4 regions of the Robinsoniella sp. RHS genome follow, and region 4 is predicted to be linked to each of the others. Evidence: riboswitches for the same ligand, from Rfam matches in the RefSeq annotation. Region 4 holds a riboswitch; each other region holds the start of a gene.
What was found. Region 4 has a riboswitch for cobalamin ahead of RHS_RS20190 (ABC transporter substrate-binding protein). Riboswitches for the same ligand answer to the same signal wherever they lie in the genome.

Region 1: another riboswitch for cobalamin. It lies ahead of RHS_RS08595 (energy-coupling factor ABC transporter permease); the one in region 4 lies ahead of RHS_RS20190 (ABC transporter substrate-binding protein).
Region 2: another riboswitch for cobalamin. It lies ahead of RHS_RS16375 (ABC transporter substrate-binding protein); the one in region 4 lies ahead of RHS_RS20190 (ABC transporter substrate-binding protein).
Region 3: another riboswitch for cobalamin. It lies ahead of RHS_RS15685 (leucine-rich repeat domain-containing protein); the one in region 4 lies ahead of RHS_RS20190 (ABC transporter substrate-binding protein).

Annotation. Positions count from the first base shown of each region.
Region 1 is NZ_JNGB01000016.1:31,330-39,481, reverse strand. Features, by position in the region: gene cbiQ (cobalt ECF transporter T component CbiQ) at 1-533, opposite strand, end outside; gene RHS_RS08600 (energy-coupling factor ABC transporter substrate-binding protein) at 579-917, opposite strand; gene RHS_RS08595 (energy-coupling factor ABC transporter permease) at 907-1,668, opposite strand; cobalamin riboswitch at 1,818-2,002, opposite strand; gene hemA (glutamyl-tRNA reductase) at 2,750-3,979, shown strand; gene hemC (hydroxymethylbilane synthase) at 3,993-4,889, shown strand; gene cobA (uroporphyrinogen-III C-methyltransferase) at 4,891-6,402, shown strand; gene hemB (porphobilinogen synthase) at 6,454-7,437, shown strand; gene hemL (glutamate-1-semialdehyde 2,1-aminomutase) at 7,437-8,152, shown strand, end outside.
Region 2 is NZ_JNGB01000035.1:25,551-33,702, forward strand. Features, by position in the region: gene RHS_RS16350 (GHKL domain-containing protein) at 1-452, shown strand, start outside; gene RHS_RS16355 (LytTR family DNA-binding domain-containing protein) at 481-1,206, shown strand; gene RHS_RS16360 (LytTR family DNA-binding domain-containing protein) at 1,211-2,014, shown strand; gene RHS_RS16365 (HD-GYP domain-containing protein) at 2,082-2,708, shown strand; gene RHS_RS16370 (LysR family transcriptional regulator) at 2,697-3,674, opposite strand; cobalamin riboswitch at 3,752-3,943, shown strand; gene RHS_RS16375 (ABC transporter substrate-binding protein) at 4,060-5,211, shown strand; gene RHS_RS16380 (iron ABC transporter permease) at 5,230-6,258, shown strand; gene RHS_RS16385 (ABC transporter ATP-binding protein) at 6,255-7,073, shown strand; gene RHS_RS31205 (hypothetical protein) at 7,039-7,215, shown strand; gene RHS_RS16390 (nitrogenase iron protein NifH) at 7,202-8,062, shown strand; gene RHS_RS16395 (nitrogenase component 1) at 8,082-8,152, shown strand, end outside.
Region 3 is NZ_JNGB01000032.1:90,005-98,156, reverse strand. Features, by position in the region: gene RHS_RS15685 (leucine-rich repeat domain-containing protein) at 247-1,089, opposite strand; cobalamin riboswitch at 1,217-1,417, opposite strand; gene RHS_RS15680 (hypothetical protein) at 1,683-2,192, opposite strand; gene RHS_RS15675 (GTP-binding protein) at 2,449-3,561, shown strand; gene RHS_RS15670 (permease) at 3,565-5,151, shown strand; gene RHS_RS15665 (TIGR03943 family putative permease subunit) at 5,152-6,012, shown strand; gene RHS_RS15660 (HD domain-containing protein) at 6,132-6,626, opposite strand; gene RHS_RS15655 (leucine-rich repeat protein) at 6,891-8,152, opposite strand, start outside.
Region 4 is NZ_JNGB01000063.1:15,194-23,345, reverse strand. Features, by position in the region: gene RHS_RS20200 (ABC transporter ATP-binding protein) at 1-358, opposite strand, end outside; gene RHS_RS20195 (iron ABC transporter permease) at 358-1,407, opposite strand; gene RHS_RS20190 (ABC transporter substrate-binding protein) at 1,477-2,652, opposite strand; cobalamin riboswitch at 2,970-3,155, opposite strand; gene RHS_RS20185 (uroporphyrinogen decarboxylase family protein) at 3,183-4,247, opposite strand; gene RHS_RS20180 (iron-containing alcohol dehydrogenase) at 4,287-5,459, opposite strand; gene RHS_RS20175 (glycoside hydrolase family 52 protein) at 5,456-7,549, opposite strand; gene RHS_RS20170 (extracellular solute-binding protein) at 7,676-8,152, opposite strand, start outside.

The DNA of each region.
Region 1 (8,152 bases), on a different contig from region 4:
GAGCGCTGTGCACAGGTCAGGGAATCGGCAATATCTAATAATACGAAAATAAACCGGTAAATGAGCAGCATCAGCTCTATTAATAGTTCAGGACAATGGATTTTACGAAAAACCGTCAGAATGTCTGTAATGGGTGTGGAAAGGGATAAAAAATACAAACAGGAAACACTTGCCAAAGCAGTAAGAATCAACTGTGCCGCAAATAGCAGGGAAGACCGGCTGCTTGTGATAAAGATATTCCCCACCGGAATAGCAAATGCTGAGAGTGGGGTTTTTGAAAAGTTGATAATAATGGCGATGGTGCTTAAAAATAAAAAGATAAGCGGTATTCGCATCAGCCTGATATAATGGGAAGGGGATATCCCGCCAACGTGTATGGTGAGATATCCCATTGCAAATAAAATGCAGACAGAAAGTGCAATCGAACGATCTATTACACAAAACAGAAGTGTAATTATTGCAAGAGCTGTTTTAACTGAAGCATTTGTGTACCTTAATTTTGAAGTATAACATAGCTTATCGATGATAATCATTTTATTAACCTTCCCAATATGTAGTATTTAGGAGAACCCAGTAATTTAAGCTTTGGCCTTTTTTGCTTTACTCAAAGTTCCTTTTCTCTCTTCTCTTTTTTTTGCATGCTTTGTGCGTTCACGCAGCATACCGATGCAATAACCGAATACACCCGCGCCAAGAGCAGCCTGCAGACAGAAGAGAAGACTTTCTGTTTCTCCGCCCGGTGGCTCTAAAAGAGGAGATGCCCAAGGCTGATAATTAGGGTCAATCTGAGTGATTGCTTCTTCAGCAGCGCCATCAGCACCGCCGAATTCTGAGTCCTTATTTAATGCCAGAGGTACTACGGCGATCAATACACAGATTAAAAGCAGGATAATGACTGTTTTTCCTTTACCGCCCATTAACCACACCTCCTTTGAAATAACCAAGATCTGTTAATTCAGATTTGGCATAAGATTCCAGACCAATCATAACGACAGCTGTAATAATACCTTCGATAATAGCAAGTGGAACCTGAGTAACAGCGAAAATACCCATGAACTTCGTAAGGGAAGCCATAAATCCGCCAACCTCCGAAGGGTACGCAATTGCCAGCTGGAAGGATGTAATCATATAAGTAAATAAATCTCCAAGGCATGCTGCCAGGAATACGGATACCAATTTATTTACGTTAAACTTCCGGCACAGTTTGTAGATACCAAATGCCAGGAAAGGACCTGCGATTGCCATAGAAAAAGTATTGGCGCCTAATGTGGTAAGGCCGCCATGTGCCAGCAGAATCGCCTGGAATAATAAGACGATGATACCAATGATACTCATAGCGCTTGGTCCAAATAAGATAGCTCCCAGTCCTGTTCCGGTTGGATGAGAACTGCTTCCTGTTACGGATGGAATCTTTAAAGATGATAATACAAATGCAAATGCGCCTGCAATCGCAAGGATTACTAACACTTTGCGGTGTTCAGCAAGGGTTTTTTTAATGGAAAAAAATCCTGCTACTAAAAAAGGAACACATAACACACCCCAGATAATACAGTATGTAGGTGCGAGGTACCCCTCCATAATGTGCATTGCATTAGCAACAGGAGCAATACCAAAAGCTAATGCAAATGCGCCGGCTAAAACAACCAGTTTTCTTTGTTTCAAACTCATTCTTCTTTCCTCCTACATAAAAAAATCGCCTGATCTTCAAATTAGTTTAGAAGATAGGCGTATGGTCAGAAAATCTTGAAGACGGGCATAGATATCTATGGACATCGACAAAATAATCTGGGCACACCTAGCCATCGTTCGTAACTATGTGTAAATCTCTTATCGCAGGCAGGTCTTCTGACTCAGGCGTTAACATATCAGTTCGTCTTCCCATTCTCTAACAGTGACATTATGAACGAATACTATTCCTATACAGCGGCGCGACCGTGCGGGCATTTCACCCGACTTTCCTATTCTCTGCTTATAAAGCAGCACCTGTCGATATTCAATTATGACAAAATTTTACCATGTACAGTTATAAAAGTCAATAAAATATCTTGACTTTTCCGGCAGATAAAGCCAGTAAAATGAAGAAAAAATACGATGAAGCTGCGCAGTAAATGTCTGCCACTTTTTGTTGTATGGTTATGCACCGATATATGTCTGCTTAAAAGCAACATACCGCAGAATAAACAATAAATATGCAATATGAGATGTATAAAAATAAAACTATTGCAATTATGAAAAATATGTGATATAATAAACCACAAGCGGAAAGAAACCATATCCTACACCACGAATCACCTGCCCACAGGGCAGTCAAAGATCATAAATCAAGTAGATTTCTCTACGAATATTTCCAATTTGCCAAAATTGAATTCAATTCTAAAACAATATTTGTATGCATGTATGTTAATTCATAAATCAGGATGTGCTTTTCTTAAATATAACCGCTGTATTTTGAAAGTCAGAAGGGAGGGACAAGCGATGAATCAAATGCTTATCATTTTTATGATAGGCGGTTAAGAAAAAGTGGCCGTACCGGTTTTCCTGTACGGCTATTTATCCATGAGGAATTTTACGGGATTTTGTATCCTGTTTTATATAGAAAAAGGTACGAAAAGGATTGTATATTTTTAAATTTATTGTTTGATTTTGTAAAATGTTGTGCTATGATGATTAAAGATTGTTACTATTCAATTACAAATTGTTAGAAAATTAGTATGAAAGACTTAAGAAAAAGAATGTTGAGGAATGTTTTATGGGGATTCAGATGATAGGTATTGACCACAGCAGGGCAGTATTGGATGTACGGACAATTTTTTCTTTTACAAAAAAGAGTACCGCCCAGGCTTTCGGGGAACTGAAAAAAATTGAAGGCATACAGGGGAGTATTATTATTTCTACCTGTAACCGAATGGAATTATGGGTGAGCTGCCTGGAAGATTTTAAAGGTTCTTTGTATGAGATTTTGTGTGAGATACGCCAGGTGCCTAAGGAGTTGTACCGGGAATACTTTGTGGAGCGTCGGGAAGAGGAGGCGGTACGGCATTTGTTCGAGGTATCCTGCGGGCTGAAATCCAAAATTTTAGGCGAAGACCAGATCATAACCCAGGTAAAGGATGCGCTTTCTTTTGCCAGAGAACACTATGCCACCGATAATGTCCTTGAAATATTGTTCCGCATGGCGGTTACAGCAGCAAAAAAGGTGAAAACCAATGTGACGATGTCTACTGCTAACCAATCCGTGATTCATCAGGCGATAGAAGTATTGAAAAAGGAAGGATATACATTTCGTGGTAAGAAATGCATGGTCATTGGGAATGGCGAGATGGGAAAGCTGACGGCCACGGTAATGTGTCAGGAAGGTGCTGATGTAACGGTTACCGTAAGGCAGTATCGCAGCGGTATCGTAGAAATTCCACATGGCTGCAGGAGAATTGATTACGGAGAACGTATGTCCCTGTTTGGAGAGTGTGACTATGTCGTCAGCGCAACAGCAAGTCCTAACTATACACTAAAAGAACATTGTGTCAGGGAGGCGGACGTCTGTCATGATATGGTGCTGATTGATCTGGCAGTACCAAGGGATATTGAGCCGTCGGCCAGAGAGCTTCCCCATATAAAGTTATATGATATTGATTATTTTCATATAGATATGCAGAATGATAAATTAAAAAAGAATATCGAAGATGCCAGAATGATTCTGCAGGGTCAGATCAATGAATTTTTTGAATGGTATGAATGCAGGGACATGATTCCCAAAATTCAGGATATCAGGAACAGTGCCGTAATTGATTTGAAGCTACGCATCCAGAAGATTTTAAAAGATCTGCCGGTGGAGCGGGATATTCAGACTAGTTTACAGGAAAGCATTGAGTCTGCGGCAGGGAAAGTGGTGAATAAAATGATGTTCGGACTGCGGGATGAAGTAAGTAAAGAAACCTTCCGGGAATGTGTGGAAGGATTAAATAAAGTATATGAAAGCTAGAGGGGAAAGTAATATGGGCAGAAGTATATGTATCGGCAGCAGGGAGAGCAGGCTTGCTGTAATACAGACGGAGATGGTTATGGAGCATATCAAAAATAACCATCCGGAAATAGAAGTGGAAATGCTGACGATGAAGACCACGGGGGATATTATTCTGGATAAAACCCTGGATAAAATCGGCGGCAAAGGTTTATTCGTAAAAGAACTGGACAAAGCGCTTTTGGATCGAAGAAGTGATATGTCTGTTCACAGTTTAAAAGACATGCCGATGGAAGTGCCGGATGAACTGCCAATCGTAGCTTATTCGAAAAGGGAAGATCCAAGAGATGTGCTGGTACTGCCAAAAGGCGCTGCGCAGTGGGATTCTTCTCTTCCGATAGGATGTTCCAGCCTGCGCAGAATCCTGCAGATGAAAGAAATATTTCCAAATGCGCAGTTTAAGACCGTACGTGGGAATGTTCTGACGCGCCTGAAAAAACTGGATGATGGAGAATACAGTGCACTTCTTCTGGCAGCAGCCGGTCTTAAGAGGCTGGGATTGGAAGAGCGTATCAGCCGGTATTTTGAGCCGGAGGAGATGATGCCTGCAGCAGGTCAGGGGATCCTGGCAATTCAGGGAAGAGCCGGAGAAGACTACGGATTTTTAAAAGATTATGCAGATGAACAAGCCGGTTACGCAGCAGAGGCAGAACGGGCTTTTGTAAGAGAATTAAACGGGGGATGCAGTTCTCCGGTAGCAGCACATGCAGTTGTAAAAGAAGGAAAAATTACCCTGACAGGGCTTTATTATGATGAAGAATCAAATACTTATCTCAAGGGCAGCAAAGTAGAGACTGTCTCAAATGCCGCGAAAGCGGGAGCAGCTTTGGCAAGGGAATTGCGGGAGCAATACAGAAAGGAAGGCAACTGATATGGCAGGAAAAGTTTGGCTGGTTGGCGCAGGGCCATCCGACCCGGGATTATTTACAATAAAAGGAAAACGGGTATTAGAAGAGGCGGAGGTAGTCGTATACGATGCACTGGTTGGACAGGGTGTGCTGGGGATGATACCCTCATCTGCAAAACTGATCGACGTTGGTAAACGTGCAAATCGTCATACCATGCCTCAGGAAGAAATAAATCAGGTTTTGGTAAAAGAGGCATTAGGCGGAAAAAAGGTTGTAAGACTGAAGGGGGGAGATCCCTTTTTATTTGGACGGGGCGGAGAAGAACTGGAATTGCTGAAAAAGAATGGCATTCCATATGAAGTGGTTCCTGGTGTTACAAGTGCATTGTCGGTTCCTGCATATAATGGAATTCCAGTAACCCATAGAGATTTTTGTTCCTCGTTACATATTATTACAGGTCATAAACGACAGGGGCAGCCATATGATATAGACTTTGAAGCACTGGTAAGAACCAGGGGAACTTTGGTATTTCTCATGGGAGTAAGTTCTCTGGGAGATATTTGCCGGGGGCTTATGGATGCCGGAATGAATGGGGATATGCCGGCGGCTATTTTACAAAAGGGAACTACTGCCAGACAAAAACGGATTGTAGCTACGGTAGCTGATCTGGAGAAAGAAGTAGAGCTTCAGGGAATCGAAACGCCTGCAATTATAGTAGTAGGCAAAGTATGTGCATTGGCAGACGAATTTTCCTGGTTCGAAGATCTTCCGCTGGCAGGCAATAAGATTCTGGTAACGAGGCCAAAGCAGCTAATGTCTGTTATGAGCGAGAAACTTCGTAAAAAAGGAGCAGAGGTATTAGAACTTCCTGCTATACGCACGGAACCTGTCCGTACAAATGAGAAACTGAAAAAATGTCTTCGGGACATGAAGCAGTATCAATGGGTGGTTTTTACCAGTCCTACCGGAGTACAGGTGTTTTTTGACAAATTAAAGGAAGAAAAGATAGATATCCGAAGTCTGGCAGAGACGAAAATTGCAGTTATCGGGCAGGGAACCGGAAAAGCACTTGAAGACCGGGGCTTTTATGCAGACCTCATGCCGGAAATCTATGATGGAAAAACGCTGGGAGCTGCCTTGGCAAAAGAATGTACCGGAACAGAGAAAATTCTGATACCAAGAGCCAGAATGGGCAGTCAGGAATTACTGGCTGAGTTAAAAACGGTAAAAGGAGTTCAGATTCAGGATGTGGCAACCTATGACACGGTTTATGAAACCCAGGAACTGATCGATGAACAAAAAGAATTTAAGCAGGGTAATATAGACTATGCAGTCTTCACCAGTGCGTCAACGGTCAGAGGATTTTCTCAGGCGGTCAAAAATATCGATTACACCAAGGTAAAGGCAGTATGTATTGGAAAGCAGACCGCGGCAGCTGCAGCTGAACTTGGGATGCAGACTGCAGTAGCCAGAATGGCAACAATGGACAGTGTAGTGGAGTGTCTGGAAGAGCTTTGTTCGACAGAGCGTGTTTAAAAAATACCGTATTGCATCAATATTTATAAATCAGAAAGAAGAGATTATAAAATGGATATGTTAATCAGGCCAAGAAGAATCAGAGGAAATGAAGTATTAAGAAAGATGGTGCGCGAAACCAGGATGGATAAATCATCCTTGGTTTATCCGATCTTTATACGGGAAGGGGAACAGATAGAAGAAGAAATTCCCTCCATGGAAGGACAGTATCGCTATAGTGTGGACCGTATGAATTTTCAACTGGAACGATTGAATAATGCCGGGGTAAAAAGTGTGATGTTCTTTGGCATCCCGGATGAAAAAGATGAAGTGGGAAGTGGAGCCTATGATGAAAATGGGATTGTGCAGAGGGCGCTGCGGGAAGCCAGGAAAAACTTTCCGGATATGTATCTGATCACAGATGTCTGTATGTGTGAATATACTTCCCATGGCCACTGCGGTGTTCTCCGGGGGCAGGATGTGGATAACGATGCAACGCTTAAGCTTTTGGCAGATACAGCGCTGTCCCATGTTGAAGCAGGAGCCGATATGGTAGCGCCTTCAGACATGATGGATGGAAGGGTGCGTGCCATACGTGAAATGCTGGATCGTGCCGGGCACCTGAATACCCCCATAATGTCATATGCGGTAAAGTATGCCTCTGCATTTTATGGGCCGTTCCGGGATGCAGCCGGTTCTGCTCCATCTTTTGGTGACCGCAAAACATACCAGATGGATTTCCATAACCGGAAAGAAGGAATCAAGGAAGCGCTTCTGGATATAGAGGAAGGTGCGGATATTATTATGGTAAAACCTGCAATGTCTTATCTGGACATGATATCGGAAGTTTCTAAAATAGTGAATGTACCGGTAGCAAGTTACAGTGTCAGCGGGGAGTATGCAATGGTAAAGGCTGCTGCTAAAATGGGATTTATCGATGAAGAAAAGATTATCCAGGAGATGGCAGTCAGCGCGTATCGTGCAGGAAGTGATATTTATATTACATATTTTGCTAAGGAACTGGCGAAAATGATGGATGAAGGGAGAATAGGCTAATGACAAAATCAGAATCTCTTTTTAATGAAGCCGTAAATTTTATTCCGGGCGGAGTGAACAGCCCTGTGCGGGCATTCGGTTCTATCGGGGAGGCACCACGATTTATTGAGCGTGCAGACGGTGCATATATGACAGATGTAGATGGCAACAAGTATCTGGATTACGTATGTTCCTGGGGACCAATGATCCTGGGACATAATCACCCGGAAATTCTGAAAAGTGTTCTGGATGCCTGTAAGGATGGTTTGAGTTTTGGTGCTGCAACCCGCAAGGAAGTAGAAATGGCAGAACTGATCTGCGAGATTGTGCCTTCGATTGAAATGGTGCGTATGGTAAACTCGGGGACAGAAGCCGTAATGAGTGCAGTTCGTACAGCAAGAGGATACACCGGCCGAAATAAAATTGTAAAGTTTATGGGATGCTATCATGGACATTCTGATGCTATGCTGGTAAAAGCAGGATCCGGGGTCATGACAAGCGGTGTTCCGGACAGTGCGGGTGTTCCGGCAGGATGCACGGAAGATACTCTTTCTGCAATTTATAATGATTTGGAAAGCGTAAATGCTTTATTCCAGGAGATGGGTAAAGATATTGCTGCTATCATTGTGGAACCGGTAGGAGCCAATATGGGCGTTGTACCACCATCAGAAGGATTTCTTAAGGGCCTTCGCGAACTGTGTGATAAATATGGCAGCCTTTTGATTTTTGATGAAGT
Region 2 (8,152 bases), on a different contig from region 4:
TTGTACATACGGATAATTACATATTAGATGCCCTTATATCAGAAAAAGCCCAGATAGCAAAAGAAAAAAATATCCGGTTGACAATGGATCTGAAATTGAAGAAAGAACTGAACATACAGCCGGCAGATTGGTGTGCAATTTTTGGAAATGCTTTGGATAATGCCATTGAAGCATGTGAAAAGGTAGAAGAAAGTAAAAGATATATCCATGTAGTTGCATACTGTGCGGGGAGCCTGCTGAAAATTAAAATAGAAAACGCAATGCAGGGAACCATCGAAGTCAATGGCAGCGGGTTTGAAACTACCAAAAAAAGAAAAGAGTATCATGGATTTGGATTAAAGAATATAGAAAAAACAGTACAGCGTTATGACGGCATCATGGAACTGACTACCGAAAAAGGAATATTTATTATGCAGATACTGCTTTGCGATATTATGAGCCAGGCTGTTTAAATATTTAAAAGAGACAGGGAGTGATATTATGGTAAATATTTGTTTATGCGATGATAATACCGTAATCTTGGAAAAATATGAAGCATGTTTGAAGAAAATTGCTGAAAAATACAATCTTGATGTTTACATTAAGTTATTTACCAGTGGTGAGGAAGTCATTGATTATTTTGAAATATTTTCAGAAAGCCATATAGATATTATTTTTATGGATATAATTATGGACAGGATGAATGGTGTGGAGACTTCAAGGATGCTGAGAGAAAAAGGATATAAAGGAGAAATTATTTACCTAACCTCCAGCAAAGAATTTGCGGTAGATGCGTATGATACTTTTCCCTTCTACTATTTAATGAAAAGTGAATACTCAAAAAAACTGGAAGATGTGTTCCTTCAGGTAATGGGACGTAAGAAAGAAAAAATTAAAGACGGAATATTATGTAAAAAAGGCAGTGTGATGAAGAGAATCCAGCTGGATGATATTCAGTTTATGGAAGTTTACGGGAGAAATATCATCATACATATGCAAAAAGATGTGTTTGAATTTATTGCGAATATGGAAATAATTGAAGATAAGATTAGAAACAAGGGATTTTTAAGAACCAGCAGGTCTTATATTGTAAACTTAAAATATGTGAAAAATATCATGAAAAATAAACTGGAAATGTATTCCGGGGACATGGTTCCGCTGAGTACAAAGAATAGTCTTGCAGTAAAAAAAGAAATTTTACAGATAAATCCGGATAGTTGGAATTAATATTATGATTAACGAAACAGAAAGCAGGATGGTGACCATGAAAGATATGTCAGATTCCGGTATATCTGCGGATGAGAAGACACTATATATTTTATTATGCAATGCATCCTTTTACCTGCTGCAGGTTTATGAGAGCCTGATCCGGTATGTAGCACACAAGTATGGATATCAGACAAATTTTCTTGTATATGAAAATGGAAAAGAAGCAGTTTTCTGTAAAGATGACTGGATGCAGGAAGTAGATATTTTAGTGATTGGATGGGAGCCAGGAAGGATGAAAGGAATAGAAATCGCAAGGGCTTTTCGTGAAGATCAATGCCAGGCCCAGATTCTTTTTCTGGGCAATCAGAAACAAGATATTATAGAATCTTATGAAGTGAATCCATTCTACTATTTTATCGAAAATGAGGTTACTCATAAGAAATTTGAATTGGTTATGAAAAAATGTTTTTGGGAGATTGTGAGAAGCAAGAAGAACTCCCTGCAATTTATCAGCAATGGGAAAATACAGCGTGTTCAATTAGAACTTATCGTATATCTGAAAGTGGACCACCGTATGATTAGTATAACATGCAGGGATAAGAGAGAGATTCTTTTTTATGACAGTTTAAAAAATATTGAAGAGAAAATAAAAGATGACACATTTATGAGGACTCACAGAGGATATATTGTGAATCTGAAATATGTAGATTATTTAGATAAAAATGAATTGTTTTTAAACACCGGAGAATCAATTCCTATTGCCCGAAAATATAAACAGGAACTTGTAGAACGGATGATGGATCAGGAAAAGAATATACTGATCTGATCATAACAATAGAAAGCCGGTAAAGCAGGCTTTCTGTTTTGAAATGAGCGGTAAAGGAGGGAAACGCATGCAAACACTAACAATAAATACAATGCAGAAAATTATATTAAGATTGTATCAAAATCTGCCAAGAGAGGTCTATATTCATCAGAGTTTTACAGCAAAGAATGCCTGCCAGCTTTTTAAGAAATCCAATGAAGAACAGATCTATCCGGATGAAATCGCACAGATTTGTCTGGAAGGCATAAGACTGGGTGCACTTTATCATGATGCCGGTAAGATATTGGTACCGAAAGAAGTACTGTGCAAAAAAGATCTGCTTACGGAAAAAGAACGCTCTATGATTTACTGGCACGCGCTGTATGGCGGAGATATTGCGATCAGCTTGTTAAAGGAATCACATCATAAATATCGGCAGACAGTATGGGCAATGGCGGAGTACCATCATGAGCGCTGGGATGGTCAGGGTTATCCGAAAGGCCTGAAAGGAAAGAAAATCCCTGTAGCGGCAAGAATCTGTGCAATAGCAGACAGTTATGATGCCATGATAAGCTGCCGTCCCTATAACAAAGACATTTCAAAGGAATATGCCTGCAATGAAATAGAGCGTAATGCAGGGAGCCAGTTCGATCCCCTGCTGGCAAAATTGTTTTTATCCTATCAGAAACAAGAAGATGCGGTTTTATGTATCTGAGGATTTAACCGGGGAAATTTGATCTGTCAGTTTCACAGACGCATTCTGAATCAGTGCCACGTCTTCCAGCAGAAAATCCAGATATTTTTCTCCCAGAGTGGTTTTGTTATGACCTTTTTTCTTGATGTAGCCAAGATGCAGCCTGCTAATTTCCTCCTGGAGCGGTTTGGCAAGGATTTCACCCATGCCTTTGTGGAAAGTATCGGCATTGCTGTTGGTTAAATCGGGTCCTATGCTGAAACAATCCGTTTTTCGCACCAAGGCAATCTTAGTACAGCGGTCACAGACATGGACATTTTTATTCAAAATGTTAAAAAATAAAGGCTCTTCTGTGAAGTGTGAGGTTTTTGTCTCCTGATCATAGGTGACAAAAGGGAAATCCTCCAGGTCTTTTAATGTGATCCGGGATTTTCCGGAAAGGGGATGGCCGTTACGGAAGAATACGTAATTCTGCATCAGGGCAATTTCATGGAACTCAATATCATAGGAAGTTAATAATGTCTGAAGTGTACGAAGGTTGGATTCCTGTATTGCCAAAATGCCCAGTTCGCTTTTGCTGCTGGAAACATCATGGATCACGGAATTTGTATCACATTCCCGTATTGCCATATCATAGGTATTAAAATCCAGTTCTGATAAAAACCGGGTAAATGCCCGAATAGCGAAAGGAAGATGCTGGGAAGATACAGAAAAGCGCATTGGGATAGAATTTCTGGCTCGATAGCGCTGTTCCAGATACTGTGTCTGTCCAACGATTTCCTTTGCATACCGGATAAAATCTTCTCCGTCATAAGTCAGGGTTATGCCGCGGTTGGTGCGGTGAAACAGTGTAATCCCCAGATCCTGTTCTATTTCTTTTACGGCTGTAGAAAGTGTGGATTGGGAGACAAACAATACCTGAGCGGCTTTTGAAAATGACTGGTAATTAGATATTTCAATAATATATTTTAAGTTCTGTAAGGTCATGACCGTATCCTCCTTTGGTTTATACTATCAAAAAAATTGATAGCAGGCAATAGAAAAATACTTTTAGATAAGCGGTTGTATTAATAAAGTTGATATGTTATATTAAAAATAGTTTAAGCAGAATATTTTATGGAAGCCGGTCTGAAGCCGGCGCGGTGCCGCCACTGTAGGACGGAGCTGTAACAAAAATGACACTGGAGGAAACTCCGGGAAGTCTGTTGCAGCAGTGAAGTCGAGCCAGGATACTTGAATATTTTGCCGGAACCCTTTATTTAACGAAACATTGAATGAGGGTATAGCAAAGGGGAGTACCTCTCTTTTTTGCATATCCTTTTCTGATGTTCGGAAAAGGATTTTTTTAATTTAGAAAAGTGAGGATAAGAACATGAAGAAGGAAATGCAAAAGAACAGCACAAGCAAACTGACAGGCAAAATTGGTAAAAAGGCAGCAGCTGTGATCCTGACAGCGGCTATGTGTATGTCACTGTTTGCCGGATGCGGGCCGGGAACAAAAACAGGTGAAACGAATGGGGCGCAGGGAACCGCTGCAGAGGAAGCTGTCCGGGAAGTAACGGATGCGGCAGGAAATGTAGTAAAGGTGCCGGCAGATATTTCAAAAATTGCAGTAACGCCGCTGCCCTGGTCGTCCGTTATCTATGCGATAGACGGAAGTTCTGACCGAATGGTTTCCATTAATCCAGGAGCTATGAAGGCATATACCGGTAATTTCTTTGAAAAGCTGGACAGCCATTACGGCACACTGGATACTTCCAGTATCGGGAAAGATTTTTCAATCAATATGGAAGAAATGGTAAAGGCAGGCGTACAGGCTGTAGTCATCTGGGATTATCAGACAGATGAAGCGAAGCAGTTGAAGGATTTGGGAATAGTTCCGGTCATGGTGAAAAACGAAACCGTTGAGGAGCTGCAGAACAGTTTTAAGGCAATCGGACAGCTGCTTGGCAAGGAAGACAGGGCACAGGAATTTATTGATCTCTATGGGAACACCTATGACCGTATCAAATCTTATCAGGACAAGACAGCCGGAGCTGAAAAGCCAAAGGTTTTGTATTTAAGGAATACCGAATTAAAGCTGCAGGGAAATGATAATTTTATCAAAGAAGCGTTGGAATTGGCAGGAGCAGATAATGTGGCAGCCGATATCTCTGATATTACCATGGAAGAAATAATAAAAATCAACCCGGATATTATTTTATTGAGCTGGTTTGATGATTTTGTCCCTGAGGATTTATATGAGAATAAGATTGACGGTCAGGACTGGAGTAATGTAAATGCCGTAATCAATAAAAAAGTGTATAAGACGCCCCTGGGAATTTACCGCTGGGATGCTCCCGGTGTGGAAACCCCTCTGATGATGATGTGGCTGGCAACGTTAATACAGCCGGATATTTTCTCCGATATCAATATAGAACAAGAAGTGAAAGATTATTTCACTAATTATTTCCAATATACATTAACGGATGAGGACTTGGCACAGATCATGAGTGACGCGGCTAATGCAGACAGTGTAAAATAGAAACGGGAGAGGCACCTTATGGAATCAAAAATAAAAAAGAAGAAAACCTATGGGGTGATTTTAACTTTCATGATATTGCTGCTGCTGGCACTGACAATAATGGCGATTGGATTGGGGAGATACTTTATCTCTCCAATTGATGTTATAAAAATAATTTTTTCAAAGATTCTGGACATTCCCCAAACATGGGAGAAGCAGGCGGAAGGAGTTGTTTTTACGCTGCGGCTACCTCGTATCCTGGCGGCGCTTCTTGTAGGAGCAGCGTTATCCTTATCGGGTGGATCTTATCAGGGAGTTTTTAAAAATCCATTAGTGGCACCGGATATGCTGGGCGTATCCGCAGGCGCCTGTGTCGGGGCATCTTTGGCAATTTTGTTTCAGTCAAATCAACTGGTAATCCAGATAGCTGCTTTTGGAGGTGGAATAATAGCCGTAATGGCGGCCACTGCAATTCCCAGATTTATCCGGAATAACTCCATGATGACTTTGGTGCTGGCAGGGGTAATTGTGGGAGGACTGATGAACTCTGTATTAGGGCTGCTAAAATACCTGGCAGACCCGGATACACAGCTTGCATCCATAACCCACTGGCAGTTAGGAAGTCTTTCCAGCATAGTGTGGCGGGATATTATTTATGCAGGACCCGCGATTATTGTGTCTATGCTGGTATTATTGCTGATCCGCTGGAGGATCAATATTCTTTCCCTGGGAGAAGATGAGGCAAAAACTCTGGGGACAAATATAAAAAAATCCAGAGGGCTGGTTATATTTTGTGCTACGGTTCTTACAGCCAGTGCGGTATGTATCAGCGGAACAATCGGATGGATCGGTCTGGTCATTCCACATTTTGGAAGAATGCTGGTGGGGCCTGATAACAGAAAACTGCTTCCGGTTTCTGCAGTACTGGGTGCCATATTTTTGCTGTTGATTGATACGCTGGCAAGAAATTTAACCAGTGCAGAGCTGCCGCTTTCTATCTTGACAGGATTAATTGGAGCGCCGTTTTATTTTTACTTATTATTAAAGCAAAGGATGAAGCTGTCATGATTTTAGAAGTAAAAGACCTTGCATTTTCTTATCATAGTGATCATAGCCGGATGCTGTTTCAGGATGTTAATTTCACTCTGCAAAAAGGAGAAATCTTCTCCATTTTGGGAGCGAATGGTGCAGGAAAATCCACTCTTCTGAATTGCCTGGCTAACTTATTGCGTCCGGCAAAAGGACAAATATTATTAAACGGACATAATCTCACTGATTCTTCTCTGAAAAAAATAGCCCAGACAATCGGCTACGTTCCCCAATCCCATACCCCGGCATATGCTTACTCCACCGAAGAGTTTATCGTCATGGGTAGGGCACCCTACCTTGGATTATGTGCACAGCCAGGGGAACAGGATTATGAACTGGTCAGGGAAGCGATGGGGGAATTGGGGATTACTCATCTGTCAGAACGTCCTTATACGGAATTAAGCGGAGGGGAACGGCAGCAGGTAATCATTGCCAGGGCAATCGTACAGCAGCCCGATATAATCATGCTGGACGAGCCAACCAACCACTTGGACTACGGCAATCAACTGCGCATGATCCAGCTCATTCAAAGATTAGCACAGAAAGGTTATAGTGTCATTATTACAAGCCATATGCCCGATCACGTTCTGCTATTAGGAGGTGCGGTGGGTATGCTTGGAACGGATGGCAGACTGCAGGTGGGAAGTACGGAAGAAATCATGACGGAAGAGAATCTGAAACGTCTGTATGATATTGATGTCCATATGGTTTATATAAAAGAAGTTGGAAGGAAAGCCTGTGTAGCCGGGATGGAAGGCAGTGAAAAGGAAGGCAGTGAAATGGAAGGCATTTAATAGTTATGCAGTTAATAGGAATGCAGTGAATAGGAAGGTAGTAAAAAGAAAGGCAGTGAAATGGAAAGCAGTAAATATGGAAAGCAGTAAAATTGCAGGGGAATCTGCAGTAAGATATGGGGAGAAAGATGAAAACTATTAGAATTGCATTTTATGGAAAAGGAGGTATCGGGAAATCAACGATTGCCTCTAATGTATCGGCAGTACTGGCCTTGGAAGGGAAAAAAGTATTACATATAGGCTGTGATCCCAAAGCGGATTCCACAAGAGGTCTGACAGGGAAGAGGATACCCACTCTTTTGGATCAGCTGAATCAGAAAGATGAGTTATTAGTCCGGGAGGATGTGCTGTTTGCAGGAGTAAACGGTGTGCAGTGTCTGGAGGCAGGTGGCCCTCAGGCAGGCTGCGGCTGTGCAGGACTTGGAATAACGGCAGCTATGGATGAACTGGAACGTATGGGAATCCTGGATGAATCATGGGATGTCATTGTGTACGATGTTCTGGGAGATGTGGTATGCGGCGGCTTCTCAGTACCGATGAGACAGCACTATGCGGATCAGGTATATATTGTTACTTCACCGGATTATATGTCCATTTATGCTGCAAATAATATTTTAAAAGGCATCAGGCGCTATTCAGCAGAGGATAACAGTTTATTGGGCGGTCTGGTTTTGAATCATGTGAAAGATGAACGGGATATACGGATCGGTGAGAGGTTTTCTGTAAAAACCGGAGCACCGATCACCGTAACAATCCGGGAGAGCAGCGAAATGAGGATGGCTGAATTTCAAAGAATGCTCTTTACGCAGGAATTTCCGTACGGCATGAATACGGCTGCATTAAAAAAATTTGCAAATGCTCTGTCTGGACACAAGGCAGTAAGGTGTTTCCGGGGATTGGATGCAGAGGAAATGGAGCAGTTTGGAATGGAGATATTTAGAGAGGAAATATCGGAATGGGATGAGGCTGCGGAAGGAACATCCTATTAAACACCGGTAAGGAAAATGGATGATGAATAAATGTGAAATTGAAATTGTTCTGACAGACGAATCACCTGATATGCAGAAAATTCCGGATCA
Region 3 (8,152 bases), on a different contig from region 4:
TATACTGTACACTTTATAATAATAAACAATATTTTTTATTAACTACTAATTCTATCTATAATTAATTTTTAAACTCCACAAAAAACATTAAGTAAATATTTATATAACAAATAAATGATATAGAGTTATATTTCAAATCATTAAGAACATAGTTCTCCAATATCTTGAATATAATAAGTATTCTATACTATTATACAAGTGTTTTTATGTAATATTTTTATACTATTTGTAATTTTTTTACAATATTTAGCAGTATTCCCGTGTAAACCCAAATTTATCACAGTATTCATCCATTCTACTACCCCTTTTACATCGTATAACAGCACTTTTATTAATAATCCAATCCCCAATTTCATCCGGATCATGATGGATCTCCAGTATTTTCAGCCGGTTACATCCATGAAATACCCATTTGCCAATCTTCTTTAGGGATTCCGGCAATAACACATACTCTAACTGATTGCACTTAAAAAATGCGCTGTCTTCTAAGACCCTCAGGTTACGGGGAAGCTTCAGCATCGTAAAGCCCGTCTGATAGAACGCCTCACGACCAATAGATTCTAATGTAACCGGAAAATGCAGTTTTGATAAATTCATACATTTATAAAACGCTCGTTCTTCAATACGGTTTATTTTGCTTGGCAGTATAAGTTTTGTGAGATTCTGACATTGATAAAATGATTCTCTTGGTATGATAAAATTCACCCTGCTTGGTTCAAATGTGACTGACTCAAGACGTTTACACTCTTTAAAAGCTCCATCTCTGATTGACTTTGTACTAGCTGGAAAATATATTTCCTTTAATTTTGAGCATCCGCAAAATGCTTCTTCCTGCACCACTTCCAGATTTCCAAAGCTGACTTTATATAATGAAGTACATCCGTAAAAGCTTCTTTTCCCGATTTTCTTTATATTCGGAGAAAGATCTGCCGTTTTCAGACGTATTTTATTACGAAGTGCCTGATCTGAAACTTCATCAAAAATTGTTCCAATACTCAGATTTTTATCTGCGCACTGTTTTCCTTCCCGCATGCCAAATACTCGAAAGCCGACATTTCCTCCCTTATAAATAAGTACTTGACTTCCCATTTTACTCTCCCTTTTCCTTTGTATCCCTCTTTTAAAAAAGAAAGCCCTTCTGTACATAGACTGAAAGGCTTTTCATAACATATAAATTTTTGCACAAAAATAAACTCATTTCCTCATCCCGGAAATAAAGTAAGCTGGGCATTACGGCAGGTATCCTGACTTCGCTTCATCCTCAGAAACGCCTTCTCAATATTTTTCAATATCAATGGCATCCTGTTTCTTCGTCCACGTTACAGTAGAGGTGACTGTGCCGGTCTTTCACCGGCTTCCCTTTTAACATTTTATCCCACATCATCTGTGGAATATGACCGCAATCCTTAAATTTCTTCTTATTTTACCATAATATCTCAAACACATTTAAAAGTCAAATGTTTTTGGCCATGGAAAGTTCTTTTAGAGCTTTTTAGAGCTCGTTCACCCCCAATTCCAAAGTTACCTTTTTTTCTCACCCGGCTTAAGTTCTATCAGCTGATGATTGGTCCTTGCCGCATTTCTACGTTCAGCATACCCGGTAGACGGAATCAATCTCATTACATATTCCTGCACCCCTGACTGCCATTACGGCAGCCAGGGGTGTGAAGTTAAGTATTATTTTACAAAGTATTTCTATTCGTAACTGTTTTAATCGTATTCCATATAGTGGGTACTGCTCCTAATACAGTAAAAGCATATAACATGCAGAGATCCTTTATGTAAATCCCCCCGTCTATAGCTCCTTGCCTGATCATGACCGGAATAAGGCGGAACGCACTGAAAACATCTATATTTAGTACATCTGCCGCATCTATTGCCCAACTGAGCTGCTGGCTCACATAGACTACGCAGATCATAAAAACAGATGATATAACTATTCCTTTCAAGCTCATCTTTCCGGCCAGCATCTGATATCCTTTTATCGCACACACACCCATCACTACACCTGAGATAGATGCCATATATCCAAGCTGGTCCACTACTACGATACATAACAAACCAATGAGAGTTCCCAAAAATGCTCCTACTATACCTGCTATAATATTTTCTTTCTTTTCTTCAACCGGCTGCACGCTTTGCTTATAGTTAAACTGGGTTCCGGTTCCGTATGGGTCCAAATTTCTTTCCATTTCCTTTTCCTCCTGAAGTATTCTCTTTACCTTTCCGGCACTTTACTAATTTCGTTCCATGTCCGGGATAAATATTATAACCTAGAACCAGAGATACATTATATTCAGTGTATTGAAAAGACTTTTTTATGTCATGAAAACCTCACGATATTAGTTTTAAACATCCATGAATAAATAAATTTCCCAGGTAATATATATGATAACAGAGAAACTGGCCTGTACCGGTTTCAAGGAAGCAGAAAAAAGGAGGAGAACGATGACCGATATATATATTGTTTCAGGATTTTTAGGAGCCGGCAAAACTACATTGATTCAAAAACTGCTAAAAGAAGGATTCCAAGGTAAGAAGGCAGCTCTGATTGAAAATGATTTTGGGGATATCAGCGTAGATGCGGCTCTGCTAAGAGATGGAAATGTACAGGTAAAAGAAATGAACGCAGGCTGCATTTGCTGCAGTCTTTCCGGCGATTTTGTAAAAGCCATGAAAGACCTTCTGGATCAATTTCATCCGGATATTATCCTGATTGAACCTTCCGGTGTTGGAAAATTATCTGATATTACAAAGTTCTGCGCAAATCCACAGATCCGTTCTCTTGCGCAGATCAAGCAAAAAATTACGGTTGCTGATGTGAAGCGATGTGCCATTTATCTTGAGAATTTTGGTGAGTTTTTTGAGGATCAGATAATAAATGCAGATACAATACTGCTTAGTTGGGCAGAAGATTATCCGGGCAAAGTAAAAAGTGCGTTCCAACTGGTCAGCAGATTGAACCCAGATGCAAAAATACTTTCTGAACCCTGGATGAAAATCAATACAGCCCGGCTTCTGAATCTCTATCGAAATGATCAATCTATGATATCTGAGAAGGATTATTTGGCCAAATGCCACTGCATCGATAATCCTGAACTGAAAAGACAACTTAAACCACTTTACTGTGACAACCATACCGAACAAGATGAAGGACAAGATTCCTGTGACTGCGGCCATACCCAGCAGAACTCTGACCTAGTTTCCTGCGGTTGCGGTTGCAGTTGCAGCTGCAGCCATACCCAGAATTCTGATCATGTTTCCGGTAGCTGCGTCAGCAGCCATTCAGCAGAAGAGGTTTTTGACACGGTGACGATACATACCGCAAAGGTATTCAACACTACTGATTTACAGAGACGTCTGTGGCAGATGGAAAGAAACACATCCGGAACTGTTTTGCGTGCCAAAGGAATTGTCCACACTGCAGGCGGATATCTGAATGTTCAGTATGTGCCAGGGAGCGTACAGATGAAGGAGTGTTCTTCCAGTGGTGACATGTTGTGTATTATAGGACGGGGGCTGAAACAAGATGAATTAGCCTTCCTGTTTGATGGGAACTAGGCCATGATGATTCCTGTTTATGTTGTTACCGGATTCTTATATGCCGGAAAAACCTCTTTTCTAAATGCCATGCTAAATCGGGATGACCGGAGCGATATCCAGACTTTATTGCTGCAGTTTGAATCCGGCGAGGAAAAATTTCACGGATCATCAGATTATTGCACCAGCCGTTGTTTTTCCAAAAAAGAACTGGAAGGACAGCCGGATGCGATTATAAAAACCATATATAAATGTGTGAAAAATCAGACTCCGGATGAGATCTGGATAGAATGGAATGGGGTAACATCTTTTTCCCTTTTACAGGAGTTTTTCCTGAGTCCTTTGCTGCGCAATTGCAGAATACAAAAAGTCATTCACATTGCAGATGCCCCAGGTTTAGAAGAAACTCTAGGCAGAACCGGGAACTCACTGCCGGAACAAATTGCAAACAGTGATGCCGTTATCCTGCGCACTGCCCAGACAAGTTACGGTAAGGCTGTGTATCAGAGAATGCGCCATATGATAAAAAAGATAAATCCCGGTGTCCCTATTTTTAAACTAAAAGATACGTATCCGGAAAACTTATATAAAAGGGTTTTGGAGAAAAAGCCCTCGCCGCTTTACTCCTTTTTCAGATCATTGCTTTTTCTGGCAGCGGCATATTTTTTAACGAAACCAGTTCTGGATCAGCTTTCTTTATCCACAAATACGATTATAAATGTATTTTTGGGCATTATACTGCAGGCAATTCCATTTCTGCTTCTGGGTGTGCTCCTTTCTTCCTTGCTCCAGATTTTCGTCCCCGGAGACTGGATTGAAAAGCGGTTTCCAAAGTCTCTTGCCGGAGGAATGCTGCTTGCCCTGGTGGGCGGATTTTGTCTTCCCGTATGTGACTGTGCTTCCATTCCCATCTTCAGAAGCCTGGTACGAAAGGGTGTACCCCTTCCTGCCGCTGTTACATTTATGCTGGCCGCTCCGGTTATTAATCCGGTAGCTATTTTATCCACCTATTATGCATTTGGAGGAGATCTGGCAGTTGTAGCGGGACGTGTGGGTATGGGCAGCTTTGCTGCTGTAGTGATCGGGCTAAGTTTTGCAGCCTGCCCTTCAAAAGGACAGGTATTACCCACCGGTAGATTTGATGGTGTGATGTGCAGCTGCGGATGTTACCCGGGAACCAGTTCCGAATCTGGTCTGCGTACTAAAATGGAGTGGTTTATCCGCCACGCACAGGTTGAATTTTTTGATGTGGGGAAATATCTGATTCTCGGATCTTTTGTTGCTTCCGTCTTTCAGGGATTCGGTACGGATCTGTTCATAAATGCGCAGAATAAAGCGGGAAATGCAGTATCTGCCATGATTATGATGGCGATGGCATTTGTTCTTTCCCTGTGCTCCTCCTCCGATGCTATTGTTGCGCGCAGTTTTTCTGCCCAGTTTTCTATGATGGCTATTATGGGTTTTCTTATATTTGGTCCGATGATGGACATTAAAAATATGTTGATGCTTTCCGCAGGTTTTTCAAAACGATTTATCATTCGCTTGCTGGTTACTTCATTTTTCGTTTGTTTTGCTGTTGTGTTCTTATTTTATCAATTAGGAGGGATATAAATGCAGATAAAGGTAAAAACATTCAATCCACAGATTTTTCTGGAATGCCTGTGCTGCGGATTCTTTTCCGGTCTGCTGGTCTATCTGATCAGAAGTCAGAAATACCTCTCCTATGTGACTCCCAGGATGAAACCATATCTTTATTTTTCCGCTGTTGTGATGGGGATATGGGCTCTGGCTGGAGTATTTCGCCTGCTTCAGCCCCAATACAAAGCACGCTCCATGCATTGCCTTGTCCTGGCAATCCCTATTTTGATGGTTTTACTGCCTCACTCCCCTATGGAACTTTCCGATATCACGGATAATTACAGTCCAGGAAGCAGCCTGTCCGCGAGTAATCTGTCCGCGAGCAGCCAATCAACTGACAAAGGAGCAGAGCCTTCTTCTGCAACATCGCGTATTGATAATCCCAGTTCTGCCGCTGTTCAGAATGACACCAATACAGCGGATGATGCTTCTCACCTGCCTGGATTGGATGTTCAGAACAAGAAAATCACCGTTTCTAACGAAGATTTTGCATTATGGCTTGCCGAGATGGATTCAAATGGCATACAGTATGAAGGCTACACAATCACTATGACAGGGTTCGTCATGAATGCCTTCAAAGTACCAAAGAAAAACGAATTCATTGTTTCACGGCTGGCAATGACCTGCTGTATTGCTGATTTATCACCTACTGGTGTCCGGTGTATCTATGACAAGGCTTCCGAACTTGAAAGCGAATCCTGGGTGACAGTGGAAGGTACACTTTCGATCGGGGAATATCAATATAACGATAAGACTCTGAAAGAGCCCCAGATCCAGGTTACGAAGATTACTCCCACAGAACCGGTTGAAGGATATGTTTATCCATTTGTATAATGATAAACAAAACAGAAGTAAGCGTTGGAAAATCTTTAAAGGCAAAAAAATATAGACAGCAGCCTGTTATTCCGGCTGCTGTCTATATTTGAAAAACGTGCTGAGTGATACATTTTCAATTAAGAAACGGGATACAATTCCCCAAATAATGTCATATGGAAAGTTTCATACACGGAACAGATCTTATCCGCCATACAAACAATAGCTGTCTCACGGTATCGGGGCGGAATCGGTGTGAGTGGAAACATATGTTTTCTGATCACATCTTTTTCGATCTGGGTCAGATCAAATTCCAAACAGGCATTTTTCAGCGCCCTGCCCGGATGTGTAAATCCATGAAAACGGTGGTCTGCGCTCTTCTCATGCCAGTCATATAAAAAATAATCGTGTAGAAGTGCCCCCCGGATCAATTCCTTAACCTGAACCTGCCAGCCATATTTCAGTGCGATCCAATAGCTTAAATAAGCGACAGCCAGACTGTGCTCATAAACGGTTGTTTCTCCGTGCTGTATATATTCTTTTAACTTTGTGTACTTTGGATTTTCTACTATTTCTTTCACAAGATCCAAAAACTGCTGCTCATCTTTTGGATCCATTCTTTTTTCGGCTGCCATTTGTGATGACTCCCCCTTTGGAATTACCATTCGTCCATAAAGCCTCAAATCCGATAATATTAAAACTCTATGAACAACTAAATTTTCTGTCTTTATTAGTATAGCACGGTTGTATAAAAATGCAATGTAGAATTCCTTATAATTTTCTTACAGAATTTCTACCATTCTCATAATTCTATCAAGACCTGTACACACCCCACGAAAAGCCCCGCCGAGCTTTGGCAGCTCGGCGGGGCTGAATGGAACCTGATAACAGAGTCCTTTTTACTTCGTAATTTTGATCTTTTTGACACTGCTGTACTTACCATAGATTTTTTTACCGGCAGAGTCTAATTTGTATGCCCTGACTTTTATAAAATAATTCTTATTCTTCTGAAGTTTGTTTATATTCTTATTGACATATGAGGTGAAGAGAGCCTTTTTATCTTTTGTGAAAGAAGAATTCCTTGCATATGTAATCAGATATCCCTTAGCACCCGATACTGCCTTTGTATTTACTGTCACTCTATTTGCTTTGGTATTTTTTAAGGAAACAGAAGATACTTTACCTACCGTTACTTTTTTCCAATGAGCATAGAGAGTGATATTCTTCTTTCCAGTGATCTTTGATGATGATGTGATCTTTGTACCGCCGCTTTTTTTTGTATACCATCCACTAAAGCTGTATTTTGCCCTTTGTGGAGTGGGAAGCTTACCATATTTCTTTTTATAGTAAACATTTTTATAGGATTTTTCTGTGGTTCCGCCATTTGCTTTGAATTTTACCTGAAGCACAAGCTGGCCTTTTTTTACTTTTTTATTATGATAGGCCCCTTCTTTAATGATATTATCGATCTTTTTACACTTTGGACCATAATTTACAGTTAACCCCGTGCTATCTTCTGCCGTATTGTCAAAACAGCTTGTATATGGGCCATGTGACGACTCGCCATCATCATTAATGCGATCCTTCTCAAAGGGCGAATAGATGGTCATGCTTCCCTTCAAACTACGACAATTGGTAAATGCCCAGGCCATATTCTCTACTGTCTCGGGTATATCAGGTGCCTTAGTAATCTTCAAACATCCTGAAAATGCACTTCCCATATTTTTTAATTTGGAAGGAAGCTTTGGTGCTCTTTTTAAAGATTGACAATAAGAAAACGCTCCATACATATTGATGACACTATCCGGTATTAAAGGTGATTCTTCCAATTTACTGCAGTCAAAAAATAAATTAGCGATAGATTTCAATCCTTCCGGTAATTTAGGAGCCTTCGTTAAAGAAGCACAACCATAGAAAGTACCATTCATCTCAGTTACTCCACCAGGAATAGAACCGCTCGTTACCAGACTTGTACATTCTGAAAAAGTACCATCCAAACTTTTCAAACCAGCAGGAAGCTTTGGCATTTCCTTTAAAGAAGAACATTTACTAAATGTATTGTCTAGCTCGGTTACTCCTTTGGGAATGTCCGGTACCTGCACTAACTTTTCACAACCGCTAAATGCTTCACCCATATCCACTAATTGTACCGGTAAATTTT
Region 4 (8,152 bases):
ATACAATGCCAAAATCATTCGCATTGTCTCTTTCCATTGCCTTTTTGTGAGGTGAACGCCCCATAAGGACAACATCCTGAACAGAAAAATCAAAATTATAATAATTGTGCTGTGCCACTACCGCCATTTCTCTTGCAGATTCTTTGACAGAGTAGGCTTGAATTGCTTTACCATTTAATTGCACTTCACCTGATTTCGGATGCAGCACACGGTAAATACATTTTAGAAGTGTACTTTTCCCGCTGCCATTGGGACCCAGGATACCGACAAATTCCTTATCTTTAATTTCTACACTCATCCCTTTTATGATCCGGGTACCTTCCAGAAATACTTCAAGATCTTTTGTACTTATTTCCATCAGTTATTTCCTCCAAACCCATATTTTTTACGAACCATCAAAAAGATGAAGCAAGGCGCACCAATCATGGATGTCAGAATGCCAATCGGCAACTCTGAGCCGTGTATGATAACACGGCATAATACATCTGCCCAGATCAGAAAAACCGCTCCCAGCAGCGCACTTAAAGGAATCAGTTTTTTATGGTCGGTACCAACAACCATGCGTACGATATGTGGAATAATCAGACCTACGAAACCGATCATTCCGGAACTGTATACTACAAATCCAATCATGGCTGAAGAAATCAACAGATATAACTGTCTCCATTTATGCAGATCTGTACCCAGGGTTACCGCAGCATCATCCCCTAAAAGCATCAGGTTCAAAGTGCGGTGCTGGGTCCAGAAAAACAGGGTTCCCAATAATATTACAGGTGCGATGAACAGCAGCTTTTCCCATTTTGCACCTGCCAGGCTTCCCATCATCCAGTAAGTGACGGTCTGGATTTTATCTTTGTCATTAACCAGATAGACGATGAAATTAGAAAATGCAGAGCAGACGGCACTTAATGCCATACCTGCTAAAAGCAGTTTTACAGAATTTGCCCGTCCTCCTATATTTGCTATCATCACCACTGCTACCGAGATGCCAAAAGCCCCCAGAAACGCCATAATCCCCACTGTATTTGCTCCGAAAGCAACTCCCACCCCCAGCATAATCGACAGAGTTGCACCAAGGGATGCACCGGATGAAATTCCCAGCACATAGGGATCCGCCAGCGGATTTTTCACAATCGCCTGCATAATTACGCCGCAGACGGAAAGCCCCATTCCCACCAGAAGTGCCAGCACCAGGCGGGGCATGCGGATAAACCATACCACGTCGTGAATTTTGCCGGAGCTCAGACTGGCTGCATCACCGATCCCAAAAAGTTTAAACATGACAATCTGATAAACCTCCCGGACGGTAATGCCAGTAGAGCCTATCGTGACCGCCGTCAGAATAGTAGCTGCCAATGCAGCCAGCAGCAAAATACATAGTGTGGCATAAGATGCCTTATTTTTCATGACTACCCCCTTGCGTACCGCAGCCGCTGCGATACGATTTTATTAAGGTAATTGCGGTTACTACCACTGTTAATCCTGATATAATTCCGGATACAGTGCCTTTCCAATCGCATTTAAGCCGTCAATTGTACGAATGCCGCTTGTATAAACATCGCTGAGATTCAGTGGGAATACCTGGCTGTCTTTTACTGCTTTCAGACTGCTGTAAGCCGGATTTTCCGTGATACTCTTTACCGCATCTGAACCTGCACCTTCTCCATATCCATCCATGTGGATCGTAAAAATAACATCCGGATCTAAATTTACAATATCCTCGGCGCTGATATCCTTTGCGGTATCCACCAGTTCTCCGCCCATTTTGGTTACCATATCCCCCGCCAGAGATGTTTTGTCGTAAATACTGATGGTGTCGCCGAGGAACTCTATAACCAGGACTTTTTTCTTCTCCTGGCCCTGTGTCGCTGTGGTTACCTTGTCTACGGACGCTTTCATTTCATCCACAAGTGCCTGGGCTTTGTCTTCTACATTAAAAATCTTTCCTACGGTCATAATATCCTGATATTCGTTGTCAACTGTTCTGTTTTCACTGATGTCATTGGAATTCAGCGCCATGTAGGTATTAACGCCATTCTCCTGCCAGTAATCCACGTCCCCCAGGGACTTGTCTGAAAAAGTGGATTTCCATGCCAGAATAAAGTCCGGTTCCAGCATAATGGCTGCTTCCTTGCTCATCGCTGCATTGGAATCCGTGAAATCATTAAATTCCTTATCTTTAATTTTGGCATAAGCCTCACGCAGAGACGGCGAAATATCATCTTCGCTCACTCCAATAATAGAAATAATATTATCTTCCAGCCCAAGTGCCAGCATTGTCTCAACGGAATTCTGCCATGCCGTAATTACTTTTTTCGGTGCTTCCGTAAAGGTCTCTTCCACTGGTTCTTTATTAAAATTGAAAGTACTGATTGTCACCGGATAATGGTCTGTCTCTGATTTTGATGCTGACTGCGCTGCTGTTTCAGATTCACCGGATACATCTGTAGAACCTTCTGAAGACTCTCCCGCTTTATTATCGGTCTGTGCCGCAGTCTCTGTCTCCGTTTTTGCCTCTGTTTTCGCCTCTGTAACAGCTTCTGTTTTTGCCTCTGTCTGCGCCTGCGTTGCTGCCGTACTATTTCCTGATCCACAGGCTGTCAATACTCCCATTAAGCCTGCCAGTGCGATAACTGCTAATTTCTTTTTCATCTGAATTTCTCCTTTGTTTTTATTTATACCACCGCATATCCCATATTTTAAAAAGAAAATACTTATCTGTTTTAAACAAAAAAAATGCCCGCGTAATCGCAGACATTTTGTTAAAAGCCACATAAAATATTCAGAAATCCGGGCAAACTTTATCTGATGGCCCTGACCGGAGTGTCTCTGAAAAATAATTGCACCATTCACCCCTCTTAACTGGACAGATCAGTCAGAGTTCTGTAGATACAAGCATTTTTCAGACACACTCAAAGAATATTGATGGACTTATTTCTCTGTATATGGAATGGATACTTTCTGCGGAAGATACCAACCCTATATTAAGCAGGTTTCCTGACTTATGGTTATAACGCAAAGACATGCCTTCTCACAAAAATGCAATGGCTCTCTATGGCTTTGCTCACCAATCACAGTGACCGGATCGTTTAGGATTCTACACCTAATTCCCTTTTACCCCACATGCAGCGGGCACTTAATATTTTATGCTTGTACATTCTACACCCTGTTTTGATATAAAGTCAACCGTTAATTGCAGTATTGATAACTTTTGTTCTTTCGTACATTCCAACATACCCCACAGTTTCTTCATACAACGCCCGAAGGCTTTCTAATTTCCAGTCTTCCGTTGACCCGTTCCCCATGGTAACCATTAAGCGTCCATCTTCCCGCCAATAGGCATCCAGAAGATACCTGACTTCCTCTCTCACCTCTTCCGGTGTTCCAAAAGGTATCGTCTGCTGCACATCGAATCCCGCAAGAATACAAATCTTGTCTCCGTATAAGGCTGCAATCCTTTTTTCATCCATGGTATATTTTTGTATGGGATGAATGACATCCAGCCCAATTTCAATAAACTCCGGAAGAAACAACTCAATGTTTCCGCAGGTATGAAGCCAGAAATGGGTACCAAGTTCATGGGCCTTCCCGAATATCTGCTGATAATAGGGTTTAAAGAATTCCCGGAAGATATCCAGTGAAAAAAACGGGGAGTTTTGTGTTCCCAGGTCATCTGAGACAAAGAATCCGTCGATTTTCATCTCCGTGCAGGCTCTCTCCATAATCCGTATATAGAAGTCCGTCAGTTTTTGATAGAGGCGGTGGATTTCATCGGGGTATAAATAAAAATCCATCAACGCATTTTCCATGCCCCGCAGCGACCAGTGGCGTTCAAATAATCCATACCACCATCTTGCCAGGGTATATCGTTCTCCGGAGGGCTTCTTCTCCGGGATCAGCCCAGGATACTCTGGATCCGGAAATGTCTCAAAGAATTTTTCTGCTTCCCCGCTCTCCCAGTCTTCAATTAAAATCCTGGCATCCCATCCTTTTTCCTCCATATCTTTCATATCTGTGCCTGCCCAGCGGTAATCCGGATCATCTGCCGGAGCATGAATCAGATCGGGAATGTTCAGAAACACATCCTCAATATCTCTTGGATAACCGGAAAGCCATGCTTCTCTTTCCTTTGTATTCCAGCCAAACACATTCTCTCCGATCCACAAATCATAGAGAATCGGCGGTCTGGATGCTGCTCCTCTGCCTTCAATTACGTCTTTTACTTGCTGCTTGCTTAAACAGTTCATCTGCCTTACACTCCTTTTCTTTCATGCAGGTGCCAGATTCTAATCCCGCTCATAGCAGGAAACCAGCAGCTCATACATTTCCTCAATGTCAGCCACTCTCGGGTTGTTCAGATAATCGCCCAGTACCTGTCCGCAGTCTGCAATCTCACGGATATCTTCCATGGTAACCCCAAGTTCTTTATAGCCAGTCCAGAGACCGATCTTTTTTAAGAAACGGTCTATTTCCTTACAGCATTTTGCCGCAGCTGTGTCTTCTGTTTCCGACTGGAGCCCGGGATTTAAAATTCTTCCTACTGCAGCAAATTTCTCCACTGCTGCGGGGTAAGTGTATCTGGTAAATGCGGGATAAAACGCAGCCAGTGCCTGTCCATGAGTCACCTGGGGACAGTGGCCTCCCACCTGCATGCCCAGTCCATGGGGCAGCGTTACACCGGCATTGGCGTTTGTCAATCCACCCAGGGTATCCGCCCATGCCATCCTGGAACGGGCTTCCATGTCATTCCCGTCTGCCAGCGCTTTGGGCAAATATTCCACAATGGCTGCTATGGCTTCCAATGCCATCCGTTCAACCATTGAACTGGTATTTATCGAGAGATATGCCTCAAAATTATGACAGAATGCATCGAACCCGGTTTGTGCTGTTACCGCTTTTGGCATACTCCTGGTCAGTTCCGGGTCTACAATTGCAATTTTGGGAAAAATATTCCGATGCCAGACTGCAGACTTATCCTTGTCTTTCGTCCGGGTAATCACAGCACATTGGGTCACCTGTGAACCCGTTCCTGCGGTTGTCCCGATTGCAATCACCGGCAGTGTCTTATCTGTGGGCCCCTCTGTATGGCAGTTATAATCCCATACGGTACCGGGGTGTGACGCCTCCACTGCGATTGCTTTCGCGGTGTCCATTGCAGATCCGCCCCCCAGTCCAATGATTACCTCTGCCCCAAGTTTTTTTGCCATTTCAGCGCCTTCTGTTACCAGATCAGTAGTAGGATTGGGTGATACACCGTCATAATGTGCCGTTTTAATACCTGCCCCCTGCAAAAGTTCAAGAACCCGGCGGGCTGCATTTACAGAGGATTTTCCTTTTCCAGTCACCAGCAGTGCTTTATTTCCAAACCGCTTTACCAATTTTGCTGTCTCTACCAGCTTCCCGCACCCAAAGATTATTTCGGTGGGGCTATAGTAAGTAAATGCCTTCATTTTTGTCATTCCTCCATCCATAAAATGCTTGTTACACCACGGGGATAATATTTGCTTGCACTGATGATGCCGCTTACAATCTGATCCGACCAGCACCAGTATGAATGCTCCGGATGGGTCAGCCAGTCCACGTGGGCCCGGTCTGCTTCTTCCATATAAGTCTTCCGGTCAAATCCAAGAATTTTTCCTGCAATAAACTCAGAGAGATAAATTTTGCTGAGCCAGGAATTATTACTTGTGGAAGAGAGCTTCCATCCGCCGTCTGAAAAGATACAGACTCCCTTTTGCATCACTGTTTCAAAATGTTTTTTCAATGCCCGGATATATGCTCCGTAAATGCCGTCTTCTCTGCAGGCTTCTTTTAAATCCAGCACATATGGGAAAATCAGCCCTTCAATTGCAGGAATGATCTTAGAATCATTATCCTCATCCATAACAGCCGGTATGTATCCGCCTTCCGTCATATGAGACCGTATCGTTTCTGCACACCTCTGCGCCTGCAGTGCCGACTGTTTGGCAAGACCTGTCTCCCGGTTCGTTTCAAAATAATCTTTCAGGCCCACATAAGCTGACCAGCATTTTCCCGCCAGATAGATATTGTTCCTGGCTTGTCCCAGAGATACATCCAGGCTGTCATAAGTGGTGATCTCCGCGCCCCCTTTCGTCTGGGTGCTGTCCAGTCCCATAACCCCGTTTCGTTTGTGCTGATCGGGATGATCCCGGTTAACCATGCTGGCAAAACAGCTCTTCAATGTCTCTTTGCGGCTGTCACTCCATGACTGATCCCCGGTCTGTTTTATGTACACCAGGGCACAACAGGTCCAGTTTACCAGCTGTTCATGGCTCATATAAGAAAAGCAATCCGTTAACCGGCATTTTTCATAGGCAGACCTCCCCTCTGGTGCAAATACATTCGCCACGCCACAGTCATGGCAAAAGCTTATGCCACCCTCATACTCAGTGTCACTGCCCGGAAACCGTACCTTATCCTCATAGGAATAATTCCGGAGATAAAAATCAAGTTCGTTACGGACCGTCCATGGATTCATTTTCATTTCAAAGAACAACTGGTCAACCGTCAGATCCATGGTATTCATCATCCGGAATTCGCCCTCATTGATGATCCAGAGCGGCTCTCCGTCTTTGATCAGAAATTGTGATGAATTGTAATAACTTTTTATGGAATGCCACAACATAAAACGCTGTTCCGGGGTAAGGCTTTCCTTGTCAAATCTCAGGTTTGCTTCCCGGCATTTTTCCACAATCCGGTCAAATACGGAAAGTGCATAGCTGCCTACTTCCTCAATGTTACGAAAATATCTGGTATAGTAATATTTTGTATCAATCCCGTAAGTTGCCTGTGTGCCATGATAAAAGCAGACTGCAAAGCGAAAGGTCTTCTTTGTATCCTCTGGTACATCCAGCACCAGTAATGCTGTCTTTCCCAGCCGGAAGTTCCAGTTGTCACGATCCTCTTCTCCCAAGATACATTCGGGGCAAAATCCGCCCGCCGGATGGGCATCCTGATCCAGGGTAAAAACCGCCAGATTTCCCCCCTGTCCCACACCATGCATTTTTCCCGAAGAAAGAGGACGCATGCCATACCGTTCTTCTACTTCATTAAATCCGAAAAATGCCTTTCTTCCATTGGGGCATCCGCGGTTATCAATGGTTAACTTAGCCAGTACAGCGGGTACAATTACTTCTTTCAGACATTCCTCATCGCAGAATTTTGGATCCGGTATGGATTCCACCTGATTATAGAGGGTGAACGTTATGTCTCTGGCTTTCCAGCTATCGCTGCTTACCCGGAAATCTCTCTCTATTTCAGAAGCCGGAAACCGGTCAAAATATCCTTCCTGTTCCTGGGTGTCTTCTTTTTCCACATCGTACTGTTTACTCTCATCATCTTCATTTTTAAAAAAGGGAAAGCTCTCATAGCTTCCTCCTTCACGCCGTTCCACTCCGATATAAACATTTGTATCTGCAGGTCCTCTGCGCTCCATCCCGGGACCCCCGGCTGCGCCGGGGAATCCAAGTGTGAAACTGGCATATGCGCCAATTGGTGAGTGATTTGCATTAAACATTATATTTTTCATTATTTCTACTCCTTATATCCTGCTGCAATTTCAATACGGTTATATATCATTTCATACTCAAATTCTGCTGCACAAGCATACTATTGCATTGGTTTTCCATGCTGCCCGGCATCTGCAAAACTGCATTTATTTCATCCCGAAGGCTTCTGCTTCTTTTTCCGCAGCCGCATACAGCTCTTCTATTTTCGCAGTTGCTTTTGAGTATTCTTTACTCTCCAGACCTTTCAATGTCTCTTCTTTGCAGGCAGCAAAATCCTCTGCCGTTGCCGTCATAATTGCATTTACACCCTGTACATTCATATATTGTTCGCACTGTGCTATGATGTTGAGTGTTTCCTCATCGGGACTCTGCACCAAGGTGGGATAGAGATAGAAATCTGTGATCGTATCGACTTTTTCTTTCTGCCACATATCATAGAGAACCTGGCCCGGATATTGATAATCTCCCCCTTCTTTTTGGGAGTAATATTCACAGTAGCTCTTATCTGTATCGGTAATTGTGGCTGCTTTCTGCTCATCCGATTTCATCAGGTCTGCCGGATATCCGTCGGAAAGTACCTGGATATCTTTGAATCCGCAAAGTTTATTGTAAAGGTTAACCCC